4 regions of the Inquilinus sp. NPDC058860 genome follow, and region 2 is predicted to be linked to each of the others. Evidence: riboswitches for the same ligand, from Rfam matches in the RefSeq annotation. Region 2 holds a riboswitch; each other region holds the start of a gene.
What was found. Region 2 has a riboswitch for cobalamin ahead of ACFW16_RS20735 (ABC transporter substrate-binding protein). Riboswitches for the same ligand answer to the same signal wherever they lie in the genome.
Positions count from the first base shown of each region.

Region 1: linked by a shared signal. The riboswitch ahead of ACFW16_RS32170 (ribonucleoside-diphosphate reductase subunit alpha) and the one ahead of ACFW16_RS20735 (ABC transporter substrate-binding protein) in region 2 are both predicted to bind cobalamin.
Region 3: linked by a shared signal. The riboswitch ahead of ACFW16_RS04085 (aromatic ring-hydroxylating dioxygenase subunit alpha) and the one ahead of ACFW16_RS20735 (ABC transporter substrate-binding protein) in region 2 are both predicted to bind cobalamin.
Region 4: linked by a shared signal. The riboswitch ahead of ACFW16_RS13305 (GNAT family N-acetyltransferase) and the one ahead of ACFW16_RS20735 (ABC transporter substrate-binding protein) in region 2 are both predicted to bind cobalamin.

Region 1 covers NZ_JBHYMS010000073.1:22,193-27,951, forward strand. The annotation lists gene ACFW16_RS32165 (helix-turn-helix domain-containing protein) at 1-151, shown strand, start outside; gene ACFW16_RS32170 (ribonucleoside-diphosphate reductase subunit alpha) at 445-3,351, opposite strand; cobalamin riboswitch at 3,461-3,656, opposite strand; gene ACFW16_RS32175 (potassium channel family protein) at 3,823-4,623, shown strand; gene ACFW16_RS32180 (acetoacetate decarboxylase family protein) at 4,616-5,230, shown strand; gene ACFW16_RS32185 (hypothetical protein) at 5,193-5,375, opposite strand; gene ACFW16_RS32190 (SRPBCC domain-containing protein) at 5,485-5,759, opposite strand, start outside.
Region 2 covers NZ_JBHYMS010000031.1:6,896-12,654, reverse strand. The annotation lists gene ACFW16_RS20750 (hypothetical protein) at 1-33, shown strand, start outside; gene ACFW16_RS20745 (restriction endonuclease) at 41-979, shown strand; gene ACFW16_RS20740 (hypothetical protein) at 1,058-1,780, shown strand; cobalamin riboswitch at 2,003-2,234, shown strand; gene ACFW16_RS20735 (ABC transporter substrate-binding protein) at 2,267-3,307, shown strand; gene ACFW16_RS20730 (FecCD family ABC transporter permease) at 3,304-4,338, shown strand; gene ACFW16_RS20725 (ABC transporter ATP-binding protein) at 4,335-5,099, shown strand; gene rpsD (30S ribosomal protein S4) at 5,243-5,759, shown strand, end outside.
Region 3 covers NZ_JBHYMS010000004.1:54,020-59,778, reverse strand. The annotation lists gene ACFW16_RS04090 (2Fe-2S iron-sulfur cluster-binding protein) at 56-1,129, opposite strand; gene ACFW16_RS04085 (aromatic ring-hydroxylating dioxygenase subunit alpha) at 1,142-2,368, opposite strand; cobalamin riboswitch at 2,503-2,715, opposite strand; gene ACFW16_RS04080 (haloacid dehalogenase type II) at 2,894-3,616, shown strand; gene ACFW16_RS04075 (Lrp/AsnC family transcriptional regulator) at 3,644-4,138, shown strand; gene ACFW16_RS04070 (NAD-glutamate dehydrogenase) at 4,182-5,759, opposite strand, start outside.
Region 4 covers NZ_JBHYMS010000016.1:8,008-13,766, forward strand. The annotation lists gene rimM (ribosome maturation factor RimM) at 1-83, opposite strand, end outside; gene rpsP (30S ribosomal protein S16) at 141-509, opposite strand; gene ACFW16_RS13295 (VOC family protein) at 552-947, opposite strand; gene ffh (signal recognition particle protein) at 961-2,358, opposite strand; gene ACFW16_RS13305 (GNAT family N-acetyltransferase) at 2,527-3,114, opposite strand; cobalamin riboswitch at 3,208-3,419, opposite strand; gene dapF (diaminopimelate epimerase) at 3,514-4,362, shown strand; gene ACFW16_RS13315 (hypothetical protein) at 4,438-5,583, opposite strand; gene ACFW16_RS13320 (thiamine phosphate synthase) at 5,646-5,759, opposite strand, start outside.

The DNA of each region.
Region 1 (5,759 bases), on a different contig from region 2:
GGACGGCACCCTCGTCGTGCACAGCCGCCTCTACGAGCCGCTCGAGCTGAACAAGGGCGATTCGGTCTACTATGAAGCCACGACCGAGCACACCTGGACGTCCAAGGGACCGACCGATGCCGTCGTGCTGTGGGTTCTCGTCGACCTTTGATGCGGGCTGACGGTGCGGCCCTGATGCGCCGCCTCGTCTCCCGCCTGCCCTTTCATTCGCCTCTCACGCGGCGCCCGCAATGTACACATGGCGCCGCCAGCGGCAGTTCGGCCTTCAACGGACCTGTCGTATGAGCCATATTTCCACTATCGGAACTTTCCTGTCGCACCGGAAAATTCCCGGCCGGCGGTAACGTCATTCCCGGAAACAGGACCCGCTGTCCTTCCAAAAAAACGAGGTGCAGGGCTGCTTGCACCCGCACCTCGCGCCCAGGAGCTTGCGATGGGGTCGCTCTACTGGCAGGCCTCACAGGTCGGATCGTCGATCGGGCACACCATCGGCGCGCCGTCGGTCAGCGTCAGCTCGTCGGCCGCCGCAACCGGAGCGGCCGCAACCGGGGCCGCGGCGGCCGGGGCCGGGGCGGAGACGGCGTTGAGCTTGCCGTCGGTGCCCTTCAGCGTCGACTTCTCGACATGGGTCGCGCTCATCGCCCGCAGGTAGTAGGTGGTCTTCAGCCCGCGCCTCCAGGCCAGGCGGTACAGCGTGTCCAGCTTCCGGCCGTTCGGGTTGGCGATGTAGAGGTTCAGCGACTGGGCCTGGTCGATCCACTTCTGGCGCCGCGCCGCCGCCTCGACCAGCCAGGAGGCGTCGATCTCGAAGGCGGTGGCGTAGAGCGCCTTCAGGTCGTCCGGCACCCGGTCGATGGCGCCGAGGCTGCCGTCGAAATACTTCAGGTCCGAGATCATCACCTCGTCCCACAGGCCGAGCGCCTTGAGGTCGCGGACCAGGCCGGGATTCACAACCGTGAAGTCGCCCGACATGTTGGCCTTGACGTAGAGGTTGCGGAACGCCGGCTCGATCGACTGGGCGACGCCGCAGATGTTGGAGATGGTCGCGGTCGGCGCGATCGCCATGGTGTTGGAGTTGCGCATGCCGATCGAGCGAACGCGCTCGCGCAGGCCGGTCCAATCCAGGGCCGAAGAGCGGTCGAGGTCGAGAACGCCGCCGCGCGCGTCGGCCAAGAGCTCGACGGAATCGATCGGCAGGATGCCGCGGCTCCACAGCGAGCCGTCGAAGGACGGGTAGCGGCCGCGCTCCGCCGCCAGGTCGACCGAGGCTTCGATGGCGTGGAAGCTGATCACCTCCATGCTCTCATCGGCGAAGCGCACCGCGGCGTCCGACGCGACGGCCAAGCGCAGGGCCTGCAGCGCGTCCTGGAAGCCCATGATGCCGAGGCCCACCGGGCGGTGCCGCAAGTTCGACCGGCGCGCTTCCGGGATGGTGTAGAAATTGATGTCGATGACGTTGTCCAGCATCCGCATCGCCGTGCGGATGGTGCGCTCCAGCCGCGCCCGGTCCAGGCCGCGCTCGCCGATGTGGTTGGCGAGGTTGATCGAGCCGAGGTTGCAGACCGCCACCTCGTCGTCCGAGGTGTTCAGCGTGATCTCGGTGCACAGGTTCGAGGAGTGCACGACGCCGACATGGCCCTGCGGCGAGCGGATGTTGCAGGGGTCCTTGAAAGTCACCCAGGGGTGGCCGGTCTCGAACAGCATGGTCAGCATGCGCCGCCACAGGTCGAGCGCGCGGACCTGCTTGTGCACCCGGATCTCGCCGCGCGCGGCCTTGGCCTCATACGCCTCATAGGCGGTCTTGAAGGCCGGGCCGTAGAGGTCGTGCAGGTCGGGCACCTCGTCCGGCGAGAACAGGGTCCAGGGGCCGTCGGCCTCGACCCGTTGCAGGAACAGGTCCGGCACCCAGTTGGCGGTGTTCATGTCATGGGTGCGGCGGCGGTCGTCGCCGGTGTTCTTGCGCAGGTCGAGGAATTCCTCGATGTCGACGTGCCAGGTCTCGAGATAGGCGCAGACCGCGCCCTTGCGCTTGCCGCCCTGGTTCACCGCGATGGCGGTGTCGTTGGCGACCTTGAGAAACGGGACGATGCCCTGCGACTGGCCGTTGGTGCCGCGGATATGGGCGCCCAGACCGCGCACCCGGGTCCAGGAGTTGCCCAGGCCGCCGGCGTATTTGGACAGGAGCGCGTTGTCCTTGACCGACTTGAAGATGCCGTCGAGGTCGTCCGGCACCGAGGTCAGGAAGCAGGAGGACAGCTGCGGCCGCGGCGTGCCGGCGTTGAACAGCGTCGGCGTCGAGCACATGAAGTCGAAGGAGGAGATCAGGTCGTAGAACTCGATCGCCCGCGCCTCGCGGTCGATCTCGCGCAGCGCCAGCCCCATGGCGACGCGCATGAAGAAGGCCTGCGGCAGCTCGAAGCGGATGCCGTCGGTCTGCAGGAAGTAGCGGTCGTAGAGGGTCTGCAGCCCGAGGAACTGGAACTGCAGGTCGCGCTCCGGCTTCAGCGCCGCCGACAGCCTGGCGATGTCGAAGCGGCCGATCTCGGGGTCCAGCAGGCCGACGGCGATGCCCGTCTTCACATAGGCCGGGAAGTATTCGGCGTAGCCCTCGGCCATCTCCGCCTGGGTGGCCCGGGTCGGCCGGCCATGGACGAAGCTCAGCGCCTCGTGCCGCAGCAGGTCCAGCAGCAGCCGGGCGCTGACCTGGCTGTAGTTCGGCTCGGTCTCGATCAGGGTGCGGGCGGCCATGATCGGCGCCAGGGCCAGCTCGGCCTCGCTGATGCCGTCATAGAGGTTGCGGCGGGTCTCGGCCAGGACCGGGCCGGGCTCGACATCGGCCAGGCCGGCGCAGGCCTCCTCGATCAGCCGGACCAGCCGCGCCTGGTCCAGCGGCGCGCGGCTGCCGTCGGCCGCCGTGACATGCAGCGCCGACGCCACCGGGGACGCCTCGACCTTGGCCGCCGCAGCGGCGCGCTCGCGCGACCGCTCGTCGCGGTACAGCACATAGGCGCGGGCGACCTTGTGGTGCTCGCCGCGCATCAGGGCCAGCTCGACCTGGTCCTGCACCTCCTCGATGTGGAAGGTGCGGCCGTGATCGGCCCGGCGGGTCAGGGCGCCGACGATCTGGCCGGTCAGCCCCTCGACGATGTCGTGCACCCGGCGCGAGGCGGCGGCGCCGGAGCCCTCGACCGCCAGGAAGGCCTTGGTCAGCGCGACCGAGATCTTGGATTCGTCGAAGGCGGTGACGGCGCCGTTGCGGCGGATCACCTGATAGGCCGGCTCAGTGGCCGCACGGGCGGGCGCGGCGGGCGTGCCCGCGAGGGCGCGGTCGGATTCGAGGAGGACTGACATCGGCAAACCCCATGATCGTGTTGGGGCTTGGGCCGAAGATGCGGAGTCGACGACGCGCCGGCAGGCCGGCGCATCCCGATCATCGCACCGCCGGGACACCCCGCCCGAGGACGCACTGCGCAATCACGGACCGGTCTCCTGGCTCGCGGGAATCGCCCCTCCGCCTCGCCTTCCCGGCCGGTTGCCCGGCCAGTGACTGAGAGACGACGGAAGAGCCTTCCGCTTACAGTTGCGGGGGCAGCCCCGGCTTTGCCGTCATGCGGCGCACCGGATTCCCTTGTTTGCCCGTGATGTCTAGATATAGACGTCGTTCCGCCGCTTTCCGTCAATACCTAGTTGGGGCCGTCACGAACTTCGCAATCCAAGTTCGTTTTGGACTCCACCCAGGCAATCCCGGAATCGCGGTGGCGCGACCCGGCGGCGTCCGGTTCGGCGTGGAGGCGGGCCGGCGCTTCCGGTACAGAAGAGGGGATGACGCCGATCGACTCCCCCGCCCCGCCGGGCCGGCTCGCCCGGCTGAGGGGCATCCTGCGCGCGCTGTATCACGGGCGCAGCCCCGAGGCGATCCGCTTCCGCCTCGGCGTGCTGGTGATCGATTTCGCGATCATCGCCTTCTTCATCATCGCGCCGGTGCTGCGCGACACGGCCGCCTTCCTGGCCATCGACTATGCGATCGCCGTGCTGCTGGCGCTCGACCTCCTCGCGCGGGCGGTGTCCTGGCGCGGTCTCCGCAGCTGGATCCGCCAGCCGATCGTCTGGGTCGACCTGTTCGTACTGGCGACGCTGCTGGCGCCGCAGCTGCTGTTCAACCTGGGCTTCCTGCGGATCCTGCGGCTGTGGAGCCTGTTCCACAGCGAGTTCTTCTGGTCGACGGTCGGCCAGCGCTACGACGACACGCGCTGGGAGGACGTCGCCCGCACCTTGTCGACCCTGGTCACCTTCGTCTTCGTGGTGACCGGCTTCGTCTACACGGGCTTCGCCGGGACCGACAGCGGCGTCGAGGGCTATGTCGACGCCCTCTATTTCACCGTGGCCACGCTGACCACCACCGGCTTCGGCGACATCACCCTGCCCGGCACGGCCGGCAAGCTTCTGTCCATCGTCACGATGATCGTCGGCATCAGCCTGTTCGCGCGGCTGGCGCAGACGCTGTTCCGGCCGAACAAGGTGCAGTTCGACTGCCCGACCTGCGGGCTGCAGCGGCACGACCCGGATGCGGTGCATTGCAAGGCCTGCGGCACGCTGCTGAAGATCCCGAACGGGGATGACTGACGCCCCGGCCTATCCGCCGCAACCCTGGCGGCTGCGCGGTACGGTGCGGACGACGCTGTGGCGGGTGCCGCGGGCGGCGCTGCCGGGGCCGCTGCCGGCCGGCGCCCGGCCGCTGGGCTGGGGCGGCAGCGCGCTGCTGGCGACGGTACGGGCCGAGTGGCAGCCGGGCGGCGACCTGGCCTACGCCGAGCTGGTGGTCGCGGTGCCGGTGCGGCTGGGACGGCGGATCGGGGTCACGATCACCGCCGCCTGGGTCGACAGCCCGGCCTCGCTGGCCGGCGGCCGGGCGTTGTGGGCGATCCCGAAGCGGCTGGGCCGGTTCGAAACCGCGGGCGGTCGGACCGAGCTGTTCGATGCGCAGCGGCTGGTAGCCGCCTTCACGGACCGGCCGGGACGCGCCCTGCCGCTGCGCCTGCCGGTCCCGCTGCGGGTGCTGCAGCCGGACGAGTTCGGCATTCGGATCACCCGCGCCGCCGCCACCGGCCGGCCGCGCCTCGGCGGCCCGGGCTGGGAGTTCCCGGCGGATGGGCCGCTGGCGCTGCTGGCCGGGCGGCGGCCGCTCTTCTCCCTCACGCTGGCAGACGCCGAGGCGCGGTTCGGGCTGTGACCCCGCCCGCGCCGCCGTCGCCATCCGGCTGCGGCGGCTCGACCCAGAAGGGCAGGTCCGCCAGCTCGCGCGGGGTCATGGCCAGCAACGCTTCGGCGCCGTCGGGCTCGCGCCGGAACTCCCGGCGGCGCAGGAAGGAGAACATCGCAGCCTCCTCGGCAGATCTTCTCCAAGAGATAGATCCGCCGGCCGGCGGCTGCGATGGACAGTGTCTCTCCAGGCCTATAGAAAATCTCCATAGGCCTGATGGCTGCTCAGCGTCCGGCCAGCGCCTCGTCCAGCTTGTCGAAGGAGCCGCCCCAACCTTCGGCCATCGAGTCCAGCATGCCGGCGAAGGCCTGCCGCTCCTCTCCGGTGGCATCGAGCGGCGTCCAGGCCAGCCGCATCCGGGTGCCCGCCCCCTCCTCCGCGAAGGTCACGGCCGACAGGATCCTGAGCGGCCGCGGCCCGCCGAAGGGTGACTCGACGATGTTGGCCTGCTCGTCCGAGAAGGAGTGCTCCCAGACCAGGCGCGACGGCTCGACCACCT
Region 2 (5,759 bases):
CGGCGCGGCCGGCCGCGCAAGGCAATGGCGTGAGGCGACGATGGCGATCCCCGACTACCAGACCCTGATGCTGCCGGTCCTGCGGCACGCCGCGCTGGGCGAGACCCGCGTGCCCGATCTCGAGGATCGGATCGCCGACGAATTCGGCTTGGCCGCGGAGGAGCGGGACCAGCTTTTGCCCAGCGGCCGGCAGAAGATCCTGAGCAACCGGATCCACTGGGCGAAGTTCTACATGGGCAAGGCCGGGCTGATCGATTCGCCCCGCCGCGGCCGCTTCGTCGCCAGCGAGGCCGGGCGCGCCCTGCTCGCGCGCAATCCGGAGCGGATCGATGTAGAGCTCCTGCAGCAGTACCCGAGCTTCCGGGACTTCTATCGCGGCGGTGCAGAGGCGGGCGCTGAAGCTGGCTTGACCCCCGAAGCCTCTTTGGCGGTCTCCGAGCCGACGGCCACGACCACGCCGGAAGAGCAGATCGAGGCCGCCCATCTCGCCCTGCAGGCGGCGCTGCGCGACGAGTTGCTGCAGCGCATCCTGCAGAACAGCCGTAGTTTCTTCGAGCAGGTGATCGTCGATCTCCTGGTCGCGATGGGCTATGGCGGCTCGCATCGCAACGCCGCCACCCGGCTGGGCCGCAGCGGCGACGGTGGCATCGACGGTGAGATCAACGAGGACCGGCTGGGGCTGGACCGCATCTACGTCCAGGCCAAGCGCTATGCCGAGGGCATCACCGTCGGCCGGCCCGACGTCCAGGCCTTCGTCGGCAGCCTCGTCGGGCGCGGCGCGACCAAGGGCGTCTTCGTCACCACCTCCGGCTTCAGCCAGCAGGCGAAAGACTTCGTCCAGCACCTCTCGCAGAGGGTGATCCTGATCGACGGCCAGCGCCTCGCAGACCTGATGATCGAGCACGATGTCGGCGTCCGCGTCAGCCGGGCGATCGAGTTCAAGCGGCTGGACGAGGACTTCTTCACCGAGGACGAGTGATTCCGCCGCCCGACGGGCGAGATGAGTTTGCGCAACGTCCTATTGCCTTAGCTCGCGATCATGTTCATGATACGTTCCATGAGCATGGCGCAGACCGATCGCGACGCGACCGAGGCCCGGCCGGCCGATCCCGACCTGAACTGGACGGGATGGGCGCTGGAGAAGCTGCGCGATGTGGTCGACATCGACATCCGGTCCAAGCGGATGACGCTGCAGCAGCAGTCGGTGACGCCGGCGGGGCGGGAGGCGGCGCCGGATTTCGCGCTGATGCAGTCGCGCCTGTCCCGCTCGATACGCCTGTCGATCGCCATGGCCGAGCGGGTCCGCGGCAAACACCTGCACCGCCGGGCCGCGGCCAAGGAGTCGGGGGCGCTGGAGCGCCGCCGCCGGCGGCGGGAGCAGGCGGTGCAGGCGGTGGTCGAGGCGGTCACGGCCGCCGAGGCGGCGGACCTCGCCGGGGTCGGCGGGACCGTCGATCCCGAGGCGACCGAACGCCTGCGGGCCGACGTGTGGGAGAGGCTGACCGAGGACGAGGTCCTGGACGTCCGCATCGACACGCTGCCGCCCGACGAATTCGTGCGGGAGGTCTGCCGCTGGCTCGGCCGCCGGCTGGACCCGAGCCGGCTGCCGCAGGGCTGGGACGACGTCCTTGAGGCCGATGACGATGCCTCCGGCAGTCCGCCCGGTGCGGAACCGGAATGCATTGCCGTGACTGAGGCCGGAGACGGCTGGCCTGAACGGCCGGACACGCTCGAAGACGGCCGCCCGCCGCCTGGGCTCCCGAAGCCGGACAGCAGCTGAGCGCCGTCGCCGGGTGCCATGTCGAGCTTACGGGTGTCTGGTCGAGGACTTTCGGGCGTAGGAGAGGAGAGGGTTTCAATTTCTATTGTCATCCTCGGGCTTGACCCGAGGATCCAGGGGCCACCCGGAGCGGCCTCGACATTTCTGGATGCCCAGGTCAAGCCCGGGCATGACAGAAAGGGATGTCCGATTCCCCTCGATTGACCGGCTCTCGGCCGTGCTGATACACATCGCGGCGACGGTTCCCATCCGGGATCAAAAGGGAACACGGTGGCGCCCCCCATCAAGTGCATGGGTGGGCGGAATCCGTGGCTGCCCCCGCAACTGTCAGCGGATCGCCGAGCGTCCTCGTGGTCCCTCGAGGGCCATGCCACTGCCCGCGGCGCGGGTGGGAAGGCCGATGCGAAGCCATGATCCGCGAGCCAGGAGACCTGCCGTCGCAGCGCAATCCGTTTCCCGGGCGGGGTGGCCCGGGCAGGAGGCATCATGGCGGCATTCCGGTCCTTTTCTTCGTGCGTTCTGGCGCGTGCCCTGGCCCTGGCCGGGCTTCTGGTCCTGTCGCCGGCGGCCTGGGCCGACCCGACGCAGTATCCGCTGACCATCCGCAACTGCGGCGTCGACGTCACCTTCGACCACGCCCCGAGGCGCGCCGTGTCGATCGGGCAGAGCAGCACCGAGATCCTGCTGTCGCTCGGCCTGGCCGACCGCATCGTCGGCACCGCCGTCTGGTTCGGCCCGGTGCTGCCGGCCTATGAGGCGGCGAACGCGAAGATCCCGCGCCTGGCCGACAACGACCCCAGCTTCGAATCCGTGGTCGGGACCGAGCCGGAGCTGGTGACGGCCCAGTTCGAATGGCATGTCGGGCCGAAGGGCTCGGTCGGCACGCGCGAGCAGTTCGCCGGCCTCGGCATCCCGACCTACATCTCGCCGGCCGATTGCGTCGCGAAGGACAATTCCGGCGGCGGCGACGGCGTGCGCAGGCAGCTCTTCACCATGGACCTCGTCTATCGGGAGATCCGCGACCTGGCCCGGATCTTCGACATGTCCGACCGGGGCGAGGCGCTGGTCGCCGAGCTGCGGCAGCGTGAGGCCGCGGCCATCGCCTCGGTGGCCGGCCGGCAGGCGGGCGGCGTGCCGGTGGTGTTCTGGTTCTCCAGCAAGGAGGTCGCGGGCGAGGCGTTCGTCGCCGGCAGGAACGGCGTGCCGGCCTGGATCCTGCGGCAGCTCGGCGCCCGCAACGTCATCACCACGGAGGAGGAGTGGCCGCTGGTGAGCTGGGAGCGCATCGCCGCCGCCGACCCCGCGATCATCGTGCTGGGGCAGATGAGCCGCCGCCGCTACCCGGCCGACGACATCGCGGCGAAGCTCGGCTTCCTCGCCGGCGATCCCGTGGCCAGCCGGCTGCAGGCGGTCAGGGACAAGCATTTCGTGGTGATGGACGTGCAGGCGATGCAGCCCTCGATCCGCGCCGTCGACGGCATCGAGGCGCTGGCCCGCGGCATCAAGAGCTTCGGGCTCGGGGGATGAGGCCGCTCCTCGATGGCGGCTGGGGCGTCCGCGCCCTGCTGGCCGCGCTGTCCCTGGCGGCGCTGGTCGCGGCCATCGCGCTCGCCGTGTCGATCGGCGAGATGCGGATCCCCCTGGCCACCACGGTCCGGGTGCTGGCCAACGGGCTGCTCGGCGCCGGCTTCGCGGTCAGCCCGATCCAGGAAGGCGTGGTCTGGGACTACCGGCTCAGCCGCGCCCTGGTGGCGGCCTGCTGCGGCGCCGCGCTGGCCCTGTCCGGCGCGATCCTGCAGGCGCTGCTGCGCAACCCGCTGGCCGAGCCCTATGTCCTCGGCATCTCCGCCGGGGCGTCGACCGGCGCCGTCGCGGTGATGATCGCGGGGGTGGGCGGCGGCGCCCTCTCGCTGTCCGGCGGCGCCTTCATCGGCGCCGTCCTGGCCTTCGTCCTGGTGTCGCTGCTGGCGGCCGGGACCGGGGGCGGCACCGACCGCGTCATCCTGGCGGGCGTCGCCGGGTCGCAGCTGTTCAACGCCGTGACCTCGACCATCGTCACCACCTCGGCCAATGCCGAGCAGGCGCGCGGCGTGATGTTCTGGCTGCTCGGCAGCCTGGGCGGCGTGCGCTGGCCGGACGTCCAGGTCGCGGTCCCGGTCGCCGCGCTCGGCTTCGTCCTGTGCCTCCTGCACGCCCGCGCGCTCGACGCCTTCACCTTCGGGGCGGACGCCGCCGCCTCGCTCGGCATCGCCGTGACCCGGGTGCGGGTGGTGCTGTTCGCGGCCACCGCGGCGATGACGGCGACCATGGTCAGCATCGTCGGGTCAGTCGGCTTCGTCGGCCTCGTCATCCCCCACGCGGCGCGCTTCCTGGTCGGGCCCGGCCATGCCCGGCTGCTGCCCGCCTCGGCGATGATCGGCGCCGTCTTCATGGTGCTGGCCGACATCGTCTCGCGCATCATCATCCCGCAGCAGGTCCTGCCGATCGGCGTGGTCACCGCCCTGTTCGGCGCGCCGGCTTTCGCGCTGCTGCTCTATCGGGCGAGGCGGGCGGCATGACCATCGCGACGCAGGACGTGCGCTGGGCCGCCGGCGGCCGGATGATCGTCGACGGCGTCACGCTGGAGGCGGCGCCCGGCCGGATGCTGGGCCTGCTGGGTCCGAACGGCGCCGGCAAGTCGACCCTGCTGCGCCTGATCTGCCGCCTGCGGCGTGTGGAGAGCGGCGTGATCACCTTGGGCGGCGCCGATATCGCCGGCCTGCCGCGCGCGGCCATCGCCCGCCGCGTCGCCCTGGTCGAGCAGCAGGCGGCGACCGAGGCCCAGGTGACGGTGCTCGACATCGTCCGGCTCGGCCGCACGCCGCATCGCGGCCCCCTTTCGGCCTGGACCGGGCAGGACGACGCGGCGGTGGAGGAGGCGCTGCGCCGGGTCGGGCTCGCGGACAAGCGCGGCCAGCCCTGGCACACCTTGTCGGGCGGGGAGCGGCAGCGGGTGCAGATCGCCCGCGCCCTGGCCCAGACGCCGACCGAGCTCTTGCTGGACGAGCCGACCAACCATCTCGACGTGCAGCACCAGCTCGAGATCCTGGCGCTGGTCGGGCGGCTGCCGGCGACCAGCATCGTCGCGTTGCACGACCTCAACCTGGCCGCCATGTTCTGCGACGCCGTGGCGCTGCTGCGGGAGGGACGGGTGGTCTGCGCCGGCGCGCCGGAGGAGATCCTGACCGAGGCGCGGATCCGCGAGGTGTTCGGGGTGCGGGCCCATGTCGAACGGTCGCCGCATCACGGCCGGCCGCATATCCATTACCTGCCGGGCTGAAACCGGCTTCAGGCTTGACATCCGGCCCAGAATGGCGTTCTTCACCGCTTCCATTCCTGGGAACGCGGGTCCGGCGCATGAGCCGGCGCCCCGCCCTGCCTTTGGCGGGGCCTACCGGGACAACATGAGAGAGGATCGAGCGCGTGAGCAAGCGCCTGAATTCGAAGCACAAGATCGACCGCCGCCTCGGCGTCAACCTCTGGGGCCGTCCGAAGAGCCCGCTGAACAACCGCGAATACGGCCCGGGCCAGCACGGCCAGCGGCGCAAGAAGCCGACCGATTTCGGCACGCAGCTGATGTCCAAGCAGAAGCTGAAGGGCTACTACGGCAACATCGGCGAGAAGCAGTTCCGCCGCCTGTTCGAGGAGGCCGTGCGCCGCAAGGGCGACACCGGCGAGAACCTGATCGGTCTCTTGGAGCGCCGCCTGGACACCGTCGTGTACCGGATGAAGTTCGTCCCGACCGTGTTCGCCGCCCGCCAGATCGTCAACCACGGCCATGTGCTGGTGAACGGCAAGCGCCTCAACATCGCGTCCTACCAGGTCAAGGACAGCGACGTGATCGAGATCAAGCAGAAGTCGCGTGAGCTGCCGGTGATCCTGGCCGCGATCTCGTCCTCCGAGCGCGACGTGCCGGACTACATCGAGGTCGATCACGGCG
Region 3 (5,759 bases), on a different contig from region 2:
GTGGATATCCATATTATACGTATAATGCGTCTTTGCACAAGAGAGGTCAGGGCCCTCACACCTCGACCTCGACCAGCGCCGTCTCGGGCTGGGAGCAGCAGGCGAGGATCCAGCCTTCGGCGATCTCCTCGTCGGCGATGCCGCCATTGTGCTCCATCCGCACCTCGCCCTTCAGCTTGCGCACCAGGCAGGTGCCGCAGAGGCCCTGGCGGCAGGCGGTCGGGATGCGCAGGCCGCAGCCTTCCGCCGCCTCCAGCACGGTCTGGCCCGGCAGCACCGCCGCCTTGCGGCCGGAGCGGGTGAAGGCCACCTGCATCCCCTCCCCCGCCGCCTCGGCCGGCGGCGCGATCGGGGCCGCGACCGGCACCGGCGCCGGGGTGGCGCCGAAGCTCTCCTCATGCCAGCGCGCCGCCGGCACGCCGAGGTCGCCGGCCAGCCGCCGCGCCGCGTCCATGAACCGGTCCGGGCCGCAGCAGAACACCGTCCGCCCAGCCGCGTCCGGGCACAGCGCGGACAGCAGCGCCCGATCCAGCCGGCCGCTGGCCCAGCCCTCACCCGCCGGCGCGCCGGTGACGACGAAGCGCAGCCGCAGGCCGGACGCCGCCTCGGCCATGTAGCCCAGCTCCGACCGGAACAGCAGGTCCTGCGGCCGCCGGGCGAAATGGACGTAGACCACATCGGTCTGCGGCGCGGTGTCGAACAGCCAGCGCGCCATCGACATCATCGGCGTGGCGCCGCTGCCGGCCGACAGGAACAGGTAGCGCTCGGCCGGGTGGTCGAGCAGCGAGAAGCGGCCGGTAGGCCCGTGCGCCGTCAGCGCGTCGCCGACCTTGAGCCTGTCGAACAGCCAGCGGGTGGCGACGCTGCCTTCCTGCACCTTGGCGGTGATCTTGGCGTGGTGCGGCCGCGACGGGGTGGAGGCCAGGGTGTAGGTGCGCAGCACCGGCTCCGGCCCTGCCGGCAGCTCCAGCGTCACGAACTGGCCGGGGCGGTAGGAGAACCAGCTGCCGTCCTCCGCCTCGAAGCGGAAGGTGCGGACGTCCGGCGCCTCCTCGCGGATGCCGATGCAGCGCAGCCGGGCCGTCTTCGCGTTCCACAGCTTCGGCGTCGCGGTCAGGGGGCCGGGCATGTTCCGCCGGCCCTACGCCACGTCGCGGATCGAGGTGGCGCCGGTGCCGCCGCCGAGCCGGTGGGTGAGGGTGTCGGCGTACCAGTCGACGAACTGGATCACCGCGCCCTCATGCATCCGCGAATAGGGCCCGGGCTCATAGGCCGGGGACAGGATGCCGCGCTGGTTCTCCTCGACGATGCGGCGGTCCTCGTCATTGGTCGCGGTCCACACCTCGGTCAGCGCCTGCAGGTCGTAGTCCACCCCCTCGACCGCATCCTTGTGCACCAGCCATTTGGTGGTGACCTCGGTCTCGGTCGGGCTGATCGGCAGGATGCGGAAGCTCAGCGCGTGGTCGGCCAGCAGGTGGTTCCAGCTGTTCGGATAGTGGTACAGCAGCATCGAGCCGAGCTTGGTGGTCGGGAACTCGGCCAGCAGGCGGCTCACCGCGGGCTGGCCGCTCATGGTCATCGAATGGGCGTCGTTGATGAACGGCACCCGCATCACCCGGTACTGCATGTCGTCCGAGATCTGGTAGCGGCTGGGCAGGCCGATCGCCTCGCAGCTCTGCCAGTGCGCGAGGATCTCCGGAGCCTCCTCCATCCCCTTCTGGCCGCTGGTCAGGGTCGGCTGGTCGGAGAAGACGCGGCACAGCTCCGGATGGTTGCCGGAGCAGTGGTAGCATTCGCGGTTGTTCTCCATCACCAGCTTCCAGTTGCCGCGCTCGATGATGGTCGAGCTGTGGGCGACCTTGGCCTCGGACAGGAGGTGGGGCGCCATATAGGGCTCGATCATGCGGCGCAGCGGCTCGAAGTCGCGCGGCTCCTCCGCCAGCGAGATGAAGATCCAGCCGGCGACCTCGTGGCAGGCCATCGGCTTCAGCCCGAACTGGGCCGGGTCGATCGCGTCCATCATGTCGCGGGCGAAGATCAGCTTGCCTTCGAGGTCGTAGGTCCACTGGTGGTAGGGGCAGACCAGGCGCGGGCGCGAGCCGCGCTCGTCGGTGCACAGGCGCGAGCCGCGGTGGCGGCAGACGTTGTGGAAGGCGCGGATGGCGCGGTCGCGGCCGCGCACCACGATCACCGGATACTCGCCGATCTGCACGGTCAGGAAATCGCCCGGCCGCGTCACCTCGCAGGCATGGCCGATGAACAGCCACTCCTTATAGAAGATGTGCTCCAGGTCCAGCGCGTGATAGGCGGGGCTGGTGTAGAAATCCCGCTTCAGGCTGAAGCCCGGCGCGCGGGAGAGCAGATCCATCAACATGGCCGAACGCGCTTCCATACCCGATCCTCTCCTCTGGGCACGGTCGCAGATGTGGCATCCGGGTACGCGCGCTCGGCGACCGGACCGGCCCCTCGCGAACATGCCCGCCGACCGCCCACCGCGATCACCGAACAAAACTCCGTCGAGGCTGGTTTCCGGACTCCGGCGGGCTTCCTGGCCCGGTGCGGCGCCTTCCCGGATCGCTCCAGTGGCCCCTGCCGCACCTTCACCGCCGTCACCGTTGCGGGGGCAGCGCCGGAGTCTCACCGGCTTCCCAATTCTCCGGCCTGCCGCTTCTTGGATCGGCGGCATCGGCCGGCACCTCTTGGCAGGGATCATGGCGCGACTCCGCGGCCCCGCACGCTCCAGAGCCGACACGCCATGACGCGGCTGCGACACGGCATTTTCTGCTGCGGGACGGCCGCGCTGCGCCAGCGCCTGCCGCCGCCGGGCACGAATGCGCAGCCCCTGCCGGCACCGCCGGCGGACAATCGGAAAACCGGAACCGGAGGACGCACCATGACGCTGACCGACTTCAAGATCCTGACCTTCGACTGCTACGGCACGCTGATCGACTGGGAGACCGGCATAGTCAACGCGCTGGCGCCGCTGACCGCCCGCGTGAAGGCGCCGCTGAGCCGCGACCGGATCCTGGAGGCCCATGCCCGCCATGAATCGGCGCAGCAGCGCTGGACCCCGGCGCGGCGCTACAGCGAGCTGCTGGCGATCGTCTACAAGCGCCTGGCCGAAGAATGGGGCGTGGCGGCGAGCTGGGAGGAGGCACTGGCCTATGGCCGGTCGATCAAGGACTGGCCGGCCTTCGCCGACACCGCCGGCGCGCTGCAGTACCTGAAGAAGTACTACAAGCTGGCCATCCTCTCGAATGTCGACAATGCCAGCTTCGCCCTCAGCAACGTCCGGCTGCAGGTCGAGTTCGACGCCGTCTTCACCGCCGAGGACATCGGCAGCTACAAGCCGGCGTCGCGCAACTTCGACTACATGCTGGAGAAGCTGGCCGGCATGGGCATCGCCCCGGGCGAGGTGCTGCACACGGCGGAAAGCCTGTTCCACGACCACGAGCCGGCGACGGCGGCGGGTCTGGCCACCTGCTGGATCCACCGCCGCCACGCCGAGGGCGGCTTCGGCGCCACCATGAAGCCGGCGACCGAGCCCAAGGTCGATTTCCGCTTCACCAGCATGGCGGAACTGGCAAAAGCTCACCAGAAAGCACTGCGCGGGTAATCCCGCGGTAGACAGGACGAGGAAGGGATGGCGGGCGCGCCGAAGCTGGACCGGATCGACATCGCCATCCTGGCCCGGCTGCAGGCCGACGGGCGGATCACCAACGCCGCTTTGGCGGAGGCGGTCGGCCTGTCGCCCAGCCCCTGCCTGCAGCGGGTGAAACGGCTGGAGGCGGCCGGCTACATCACCGGCTACGGCGCCCGCATCGCCCTGTCGAAGCTGACCGAGAGCGTGACGGTGTTCACCGAGGTGACGCTGAGCGACCACCGGCGCGAGGACTTCATCCGCTTCGAGGCCGGCCTCGCCACGGTGGAGGAGCTGCTGGAGTGCCACATGGTCAGCGGCGGCTACGACTACCTGCTGCGTTTCCTGGCCCGCAGCATCGCCCATTACCAGCAGGTGATGGAGGCGCTGCTGGACCGCCGCCTCGGCATCGAGAAGTACTTCAGCTACATCGTCATCAAGTCGCCGATCCTGCGCCAGGCCGCCCCGCTGCAGAAGCTGCTGCGGGAAACCGAGTAGGTTGGGTTCGCGTTGGCGAACCCAACCTACCTCCGACCGTCCCTCACCCCGTCGCCAAACCGCGCAAATTGCGGTTGGCGACAGCCAGCATCGACAGGTCGACCTGGTCCAGCGCCTTCAGCTCCGACACCAGCTGATCGATCCGGTCCACCGGGGCGCGGCGGTGGCCGACCCAGGCCTCCACCACATCGGCCCCGGCCGCGCCCGCCGGCGCGTCCTGCAGGGCACGGACCGCCAGGTCGGCCTGCAGCGTGTACAGGTCGTCGACGATCGCCCCCACCGCCTGCTTCTGCCAGTGGTTGCTGGCCGGCATCCGGCTGGCGCCGTCGCGCAGCCAGGCCAGGCCCAGCCGGCGGCCGGCCTCGAAATAGACCGACGCCACCTCGCTGACGCCGCGCCCGGCCTGGTCGGCGATGCGGATGATGTCCAGCCCCGCCGCCCACAGGTTCAGCCGGGCGACGCGGCGGGCCAGATCCTCCGGGAAGCCCGCCTCGACGAAGCCCCGGGCGCGGGTGTCGATCACGGTGCGGGCGTCGTCGAAGATCGCGGCGTCCAGCTGGCTCTCCAGCTCGGCCAGGCCGGGCTTGAGATGCGCCACGTCCTGGCTGATGTCCAGGCCGCGGCCCTGCTGGCGCAGGATCCAGGCGACGCTGCGCTCGATCAGCCGCCGCGTCGCCAGCATGGCGCGGATCTGCGCCTGGGCCTGGGCCTTGTTGTCCAGCGCCTCGACCGCCGCCCAGATGTCGCGCAGGCTGAAGCCGTCGCGGACGATCAGATAGGCGCGGGCGATGTCGGCCACGCCCATGCCGGTCTTGTCCGCCAGCTCGGAGACGAAGGTGGCGCCGACCCGGTTCACCATGCTGTTGGTGACGTGGGTGGCCACGATCTCGCGCCGCAGCCGGTGCTGCGCGATGGCGTCCCTGAAGCGCTCGCGCAGCGCCGTCGGGAAGTACAGCGCCAAGTCGTCGACCAGGGCCGGGTCGTCCGGCAGGTCGCTGGCCAGGAGGGCGTCGTAGATGTTGATCTTGGCATAGGCCAGGATCACCGCCTGTTCCGGCCGGGTCAGCCCTTCGCGGTTGCCGGAGCGCTGGGTCAGCTCCTCGTCGGTCGGCAGCATCTCGATCACGCGGTCGAGCCTGCCGGCCTTCTCCAGCCCGCGCATGAAGCGGGCCTGCTGGTCCAGCACCTCGAAGCCCTCGCCGACCGCGAGCGACAGCGCCTGGCTCTGCAGGTAGTTGTCGCGCAGGACCAGCTGGCCGACCTCCTCGGTCATGCTCTCCAGCACCGTGTTGCGCTGCTTCAGCGTCAGGTCGCCGGCCTGGACCACGGCGCCCAGCAGGATCTTGATGTTGACCTCGTGGTCCGAGGTGTCGACGCCGGCCGAGTTGTCGATGAAGTCGGTGTTCAGCTTGCCGCCCGAACCGCCGGCGCCGATGCGGGCATATTCGATGCGGCCGAACTGGGTGACACCGAGATTGGCGCCCTCGCCGATCACCCGGGCTCGGACGTCGCGCCCGTTGATGCGCAGCGCGTCGTTCGCCTTGTCGCCGACATCGGCGTGGCTCTCGCGGCTGCTCTTCACATAGGTGCCGATGCCGCCGAACCACAGCAGGTCGACCTG
Region 4 (5,759 bases), on a different contig from region 2:
GTGAAGGGTTTGACCTTCACCAGGCCGCGGACGCCGTGCGCCCCGGTGATCTGGCCGACGCAGACCTTGGAGGATGGAGCCATGGGGAAGAATCCGGCCGGCGCCCCTCACCCCGTGCGGGGCAAGGGCGCCCGGTCGGATCAGGCCTCGGCCGGAGCCTCGGCGGCCTTGGCGGCGGCCTCGGCCGCAGCCTTGGCGCGCTCCTGGGCCTTCGCCTTCGGCGCCGACTTCTTCGGCGTCTCGGGATAGGTCGGCATCGGCGCCAGCTCGGCCTGGCCGAGGAACTTGGCGACGCGATCCGTCGGCTGCGCGCCGACCGACAGCCAATGCTTGATGCGCTCGGCCTTCAGCACCAGGCGCTCCGGATGATCCTTCTCCAGCATCGGGTTGTAGGTGCCGACCTTCTCGATGAAGCGGCCGTCGCGCGGGCTGCGCGTGTCGGCGATCACAATCGAGTAGAACGGGCGCTTCTTGGCGCCGCCGCGGGTCAGGCGGATCTTGACGGACATTGCGGTACTCTCCTCAGGGTCAACTTGCTGTGTTGGGGAAGCTCAGGCGGCGTCGTGACAGACGATCTCGACGTGGTGGCCGTCGGGGTCGATCACATAGGCGCCGTAGTAGTTCGGGTGGTAATGCGGCCGCAGGCCCGGCGCACCGTTGTCGCGGCCGCCGGCGGCCAGCGCCGCCGCGTGGACGGCATCGACCGCCGCGCGGTCCGAGGCCCGGAAAGCCAGGTGCAGGCCAGGCATCGGGGTGGGGCGGTCCTCCCCCGGCTTGGCGATCCAGAAATGCCCGTTCCGGGCCGGCAACGGCTCGCCGTAGCCCACGGCGTCGTCGAAATCCCGGATGCGTCCGTAGCCGAGCGGCGCCAGAGCAGCGTCGTAGAAGGCGCGGCTGCGCGCCAGGTCGGCGACGCCGATGGAGACGTGATCGAACATCATGGTCATGACGATCCCCTCCTCACATCTTGAAGCCGGGCGGCAGCATGCCGGGCGGCAGCTTGGGCATGCCGCGCATCATCCCGGCCTTCCCCAGCTTCTTCATCCGCTTCATCATGTCGGCCATCTGCTGGTGCTGCTTCAGCAGCTTGTTCACGTCCTGCACCGAGGTGCCGGAGCCGGCGGCGATCCGCACCTTGCGCTTGGCGTGGATGATCTTGGGGTTCCGGCGCTCGATCGGCGTCATCGAGGAGATGATCGCCTCCTGCCGCTTGATCATCTTGTCGTCCATGCCGGCGGTCTTCATCTGGTCCTTGATCTTGCCGACGCCGGGCAGCATGCCCATCAGCCCCTGCAAGCCGCCCATCTTGCGCATCTGGCGCAGCTGCGAGGCCAGATCCTCGAGGTCGAACTCGCCCTTCTGGATCTTGGCCGCGAGCTTCTCGGCATCCGCCTTCTCGATCGTCTGCGCCGCGCGCTCGACCAGGCTGACGACGTCGCCCATGCCGAGGATGCGGTTGGCGATGCGGTCGGGATGGAACAGCTCCAGCGCGTCCATCTTCTCGCCCACGCCGATCAGCTTGATCGGCTGGCCGGTGACGGCGCGCATCGACAGGGCGGCGCCGCCGCGGCTGTCGCCGTCGACCCGGGTCAGGACGATGCCGGTGACGCCGACCCGCTCGTGGAAGGTGCGGGCGACGTTGACCGCGTCCTGGCCGGTCATGGCGTCGGCCACCAGCAGGGTCTCGGTCGGCTTCGTGGCGTCGCGGATCGCCACCACCTCGGCCATCAGCTCCTCGTCGATGGCGAGGCGGCCGGCGGTGTCGAGCAGGACGACGTCGAAGCCCTCGAGGCGGCCGCGCTCCATGGCGCGGCGGGCGATGGCCAGCGGCTCCTGCCCCGGGACGATAGGCAGGGTGGTGACGCCGATCTGCTCGCCCAGGATCTTCAGCTGCTCCTGCGCGGCCGGGCGCCGCGTGTCGAGCGACGCCATCAGGACCTTGCGGTTGTCGCGGTCCTTCAGGCGCAGGGCGAGCTTGCCGGTGGTGGTGGTCTTGCCCGAACCCTGCAGGCCGACCATCAGCACCGGCACCGGCGGCACGGCGATCAGGTTGATCGGGGTCGCGGCGTTGAGGTCCGGCGCCTCGCCGGGCGTGCCGCCCAGCATCTCGATCAGGCAGTCATGGACGATCTTGATGACCTGCTGGCCGGGGGTGACCGAGCGCAGCACCTCCGCCCCGACCGCGCGCTCGCGCGCCTTGTCGACGAAGTCCTTGACCACCGGCAGGGCGACATCGGCCTCGAGCAGCGCCACGCGCACCTCGCGCAGGGCGGCGCCGACATCGGCCTCCGTCAGCGCGCCGCGCTTGCGAAGCCGGTCGAAGATGTCGCCGAGACGGCCGCTCAGACCTTCGAACATGATCGCCCTTCGAATTCGCCCAACCCGAAACCGGGGACCCCAAACAGAAAAGCGCCAGTGCGCGACACTCGCGGACTGGCGGCACCCCATGGGGTCTCGCTGCGGGCCGATCCCGCAACGGTCGGTCTTCTAGGCGGATGGAGCCGCGGAGTCAATGCGGCGGAACGGCTACCCCGCCCCGCCGTCGCGGCGCAGCACCAGGATGAAGCCGTCCTCGCCCGGCAGGCCGCGGCCGGCCTCGGAGGGGACGGCGCCCTCGGCGGTCGACGGCGGCGGCTCGCTGCGGTCGAGGAACGCCTCCATGGAGGCGACCGGCCAGCGCCAGATCGTCTTGTTCTCCGGCGCCGCGCCGATGCCGGCATACAGCCGGTGGGCATCGGCATTGTCGGACGCCATCTCCCACCGCACCCGCATCGCCTGGGATACGGCGATATCGGCCAGGGCCCGCATCAGCTGCCGGCCGATGCCGCGGCCGCGCGCCCGCTCGCGGACATAGACGTCGTCGACCCGGATGAAGTCGCCCCCGGTCCAGACCGAATAGTCGATGATGTAGCTGACGTAGCCGACCACGCCGCTGCCGTCTTCGGCGATCAGGCCGCGGAAGCGCGGCGGCACCTCGGCCAGCGCCTCGTCGAGATCGGCGCGCTGCGCCGTCATCGCCGCCGGGTCGCCGGTGAACGCCGCCAGCTCGCGCAGCATGTCGAGCAGCATCGGCACATCCGCGGCCACCATCGGCCGCACGGTCAGATCGGACACCACAGCGTCTCCCGCCTTCGGCAGGGGGTCGCGGGAGGGAGCCGGCCGGACTCGCTGCCGCCCGACGCGCCGCCCGGGGACACCCCGCCCCGTCACACGCACAAATCCGACGGCAGGTCTCCTGGCTCGCGGGTCGCCGCCGCACGCCCCCTTCCCGGAATCAGCCGGTGGCTTCGGGCGCGGGCTCGCCGCCTACAGTTGCGGGGGCAGCGCCGGCCTTGCCCGCCATTCACTCGCTGAACGAAGGCGCACCGGCTTCCCTTTTCACCCCGGTCTCCCGGGGCACCGTCGGCCGCCATGCTAGCGGCCGGCCCTCGCCCTGTCGATCACGCAGGGCTCGGCCCTCGCACCGAGGGGCCGGTTGATGCCATATGAGAAGAGAGACCTTGGGAGCGGGCGATGGACGGGCTGCCGTTCTGGAAGATGCACGGGCTGGGCAACGACTTCGTGGTGCTGGACGCGCGCGAGCGGCCGATCACGATCCATCCTGACCAAGCGCGGCGCATCGCCGACCGGCACCGCGGCGTCGGCTTCGACCAGCTGCTGGTGATCGAGCCGACCGAGACCGCGGGCGCCGACGTGTTCATGCGCATCCTCAATGCCGACGGCACCGAATCGGGCGCCTGTGGCAACGGCACGCGCTGCGTCGCCGCGCTCGTGATGGCCGACACCGGTGCCGACAGGGCCGTGATCGAGACCCGCGGCGGCCTGCTGGAATGCCGCGGCGCCCCCCAGGGCGGCGTCACCGTCGACATGGGCCCGGCCCGGCTGGGCTGGCAGGAGATCCCGCTGGTGCATGAGGCCGACACGCTGCATCTGCCGGTGTCCTCCGGCGCGCTGTCGGACGGGGTCGGGGTGTCGATGGGCAACCCGCACGCCGTGTTCTTCGTGCCGGATGCCGAGAAGGTGCAGATCGACGGCGTCGGCCCGGTGCTGGAGCACGACCCGCTGTTCCCGGAGCGCGCCAATATCGGCGTGGTCCAGATGCTGGCCCGCGACCGGCTGCGCTATCGGGTGTGGGAGCGCGGCGTCGGCGTCACCCAGGCCTGCGGCAGCGGCGCCTGCGCCGCCGCCGTGGCCGCCGTGCGCCGCGGCCTGGCCGAGCGCACCGCCTGGGTCGAGCTGGACGGCGGCACGCTGCTGATCGAGTGGCGCGAGAGCGACGGCCATGTGCTGATGACCGGCCCGGCCGAGACCAGCTTCGCCGGCATCCTGTCGCGCGGCCTGCTGGACGGGCAAGCCGCGTAGGTTGGGTTCGCGACCGCGAACCCAACAGGGACCGAGCAAACGGCGGGATGTTGGGTTCGCCCCGGCGAACCCAACCTACGGCAGCGAACGGGCGGCGAGGCAGGCCCGGCACCCCCACCACAGGGCATAGATCAGGCCGAGCAGCAGCAGACGCAGCCAGTACGCCAGGGCGAAGACGAAGCCGATCGCACCGAACAGGACGGTGGCGGTCAGGTCGGCCAGCCGCCGCGACCAGCGGATGGTCGCCTTCACCGTGGTCAGCGCGCCTCGCTTCAGCACCTTGAACACGGCCAGGGTGCGGTCGCCCATCACCGCCGACACCTCGTCCACGCGCCGCAACTCCGGCACGTCGTCGACATAGCGCAGCAGCTCGACCGACTGCGCCGGGCCGACCCGGTCGGCGATCCGGCCGGCGGCGCCGACGGCCTCGTCCAGCCCGTCCAGGCGGTCGCGGCGGATCGCGGCGGCGAAGACGGCGCCGGGCCGCATCACCGTGTCCTGCCATCCGGCCTCCCGCACCTGCCGGCGCAGGGCCGGGAAATCGACCACATCGGCGACCATCCGGCCGAGGCGTTCGGCGAAGCGTGCTGACAGCCTGCCCGTCCGCCGGGCGATCTTGAACACCGACACCGCGCCGCGCGGCAGGGCCGCGGCCCCGCCGGAGCCCCAGGTCGCCGCGGTCAGGGTCAGCCCGATGCCCGACAGGCCCAGCGCCAGCTCGTCCACCGGCTCGCCGCTGCCGAAATGCCAGAGCTCGCGGCCGATGTCGCGCAGGTCGCCGACGAAGGTCATGTCGGCGGCGAAGGCGCCGGCCAGGCCGGAAAGGCCGCTTCCCTCCCCGGTCACGGCGCCGGCGACCGCCTGCCGCGCAGCCCGGGCCGTGGTGCTGGCCGTGGTGGTCTCGTCCTCGTATCGCGCCCGCCATTCAGGCTTGAACGGGGTGTCCGTCATCTCGGCCACCTTCAGCCAGACCGCGGCCTCGTCGATGTCGTCATCGGCGAAGGCCCTGGCGAGCTCGGCGTCGATCTGCTCCGGCGAGGTCCCGGCCCGGGTCCAGGCGGTCAGCGTGGCCTCGACCTCCTGCGCCTCCGGCATCCGGGCCAGCTCGGCCTGGACGAGCTCGACCAGCGGGCCGGCGGCGCGCAGGGCGAGGACCAGCCCGATCAGCCCCGGGACCGTGATCACGACGAATTCCAGGACGCGCAGCGGCCGCAGCTTCATGGAGGCGGGGTTCTCATCCGGCCCCGACCTATAGCATGGCGGGCGGCGCTCCCGACAGGCGGTCAGGCCTGGCCGGCGCCGAGCGCCGCGAGATGCGCGCGGATCGCGGCCGTGGGATCGCCGGCCCGCATCACCCCGCCCATCACCGCGGCGCCGGCGAAGCCGGCAGCCATCAG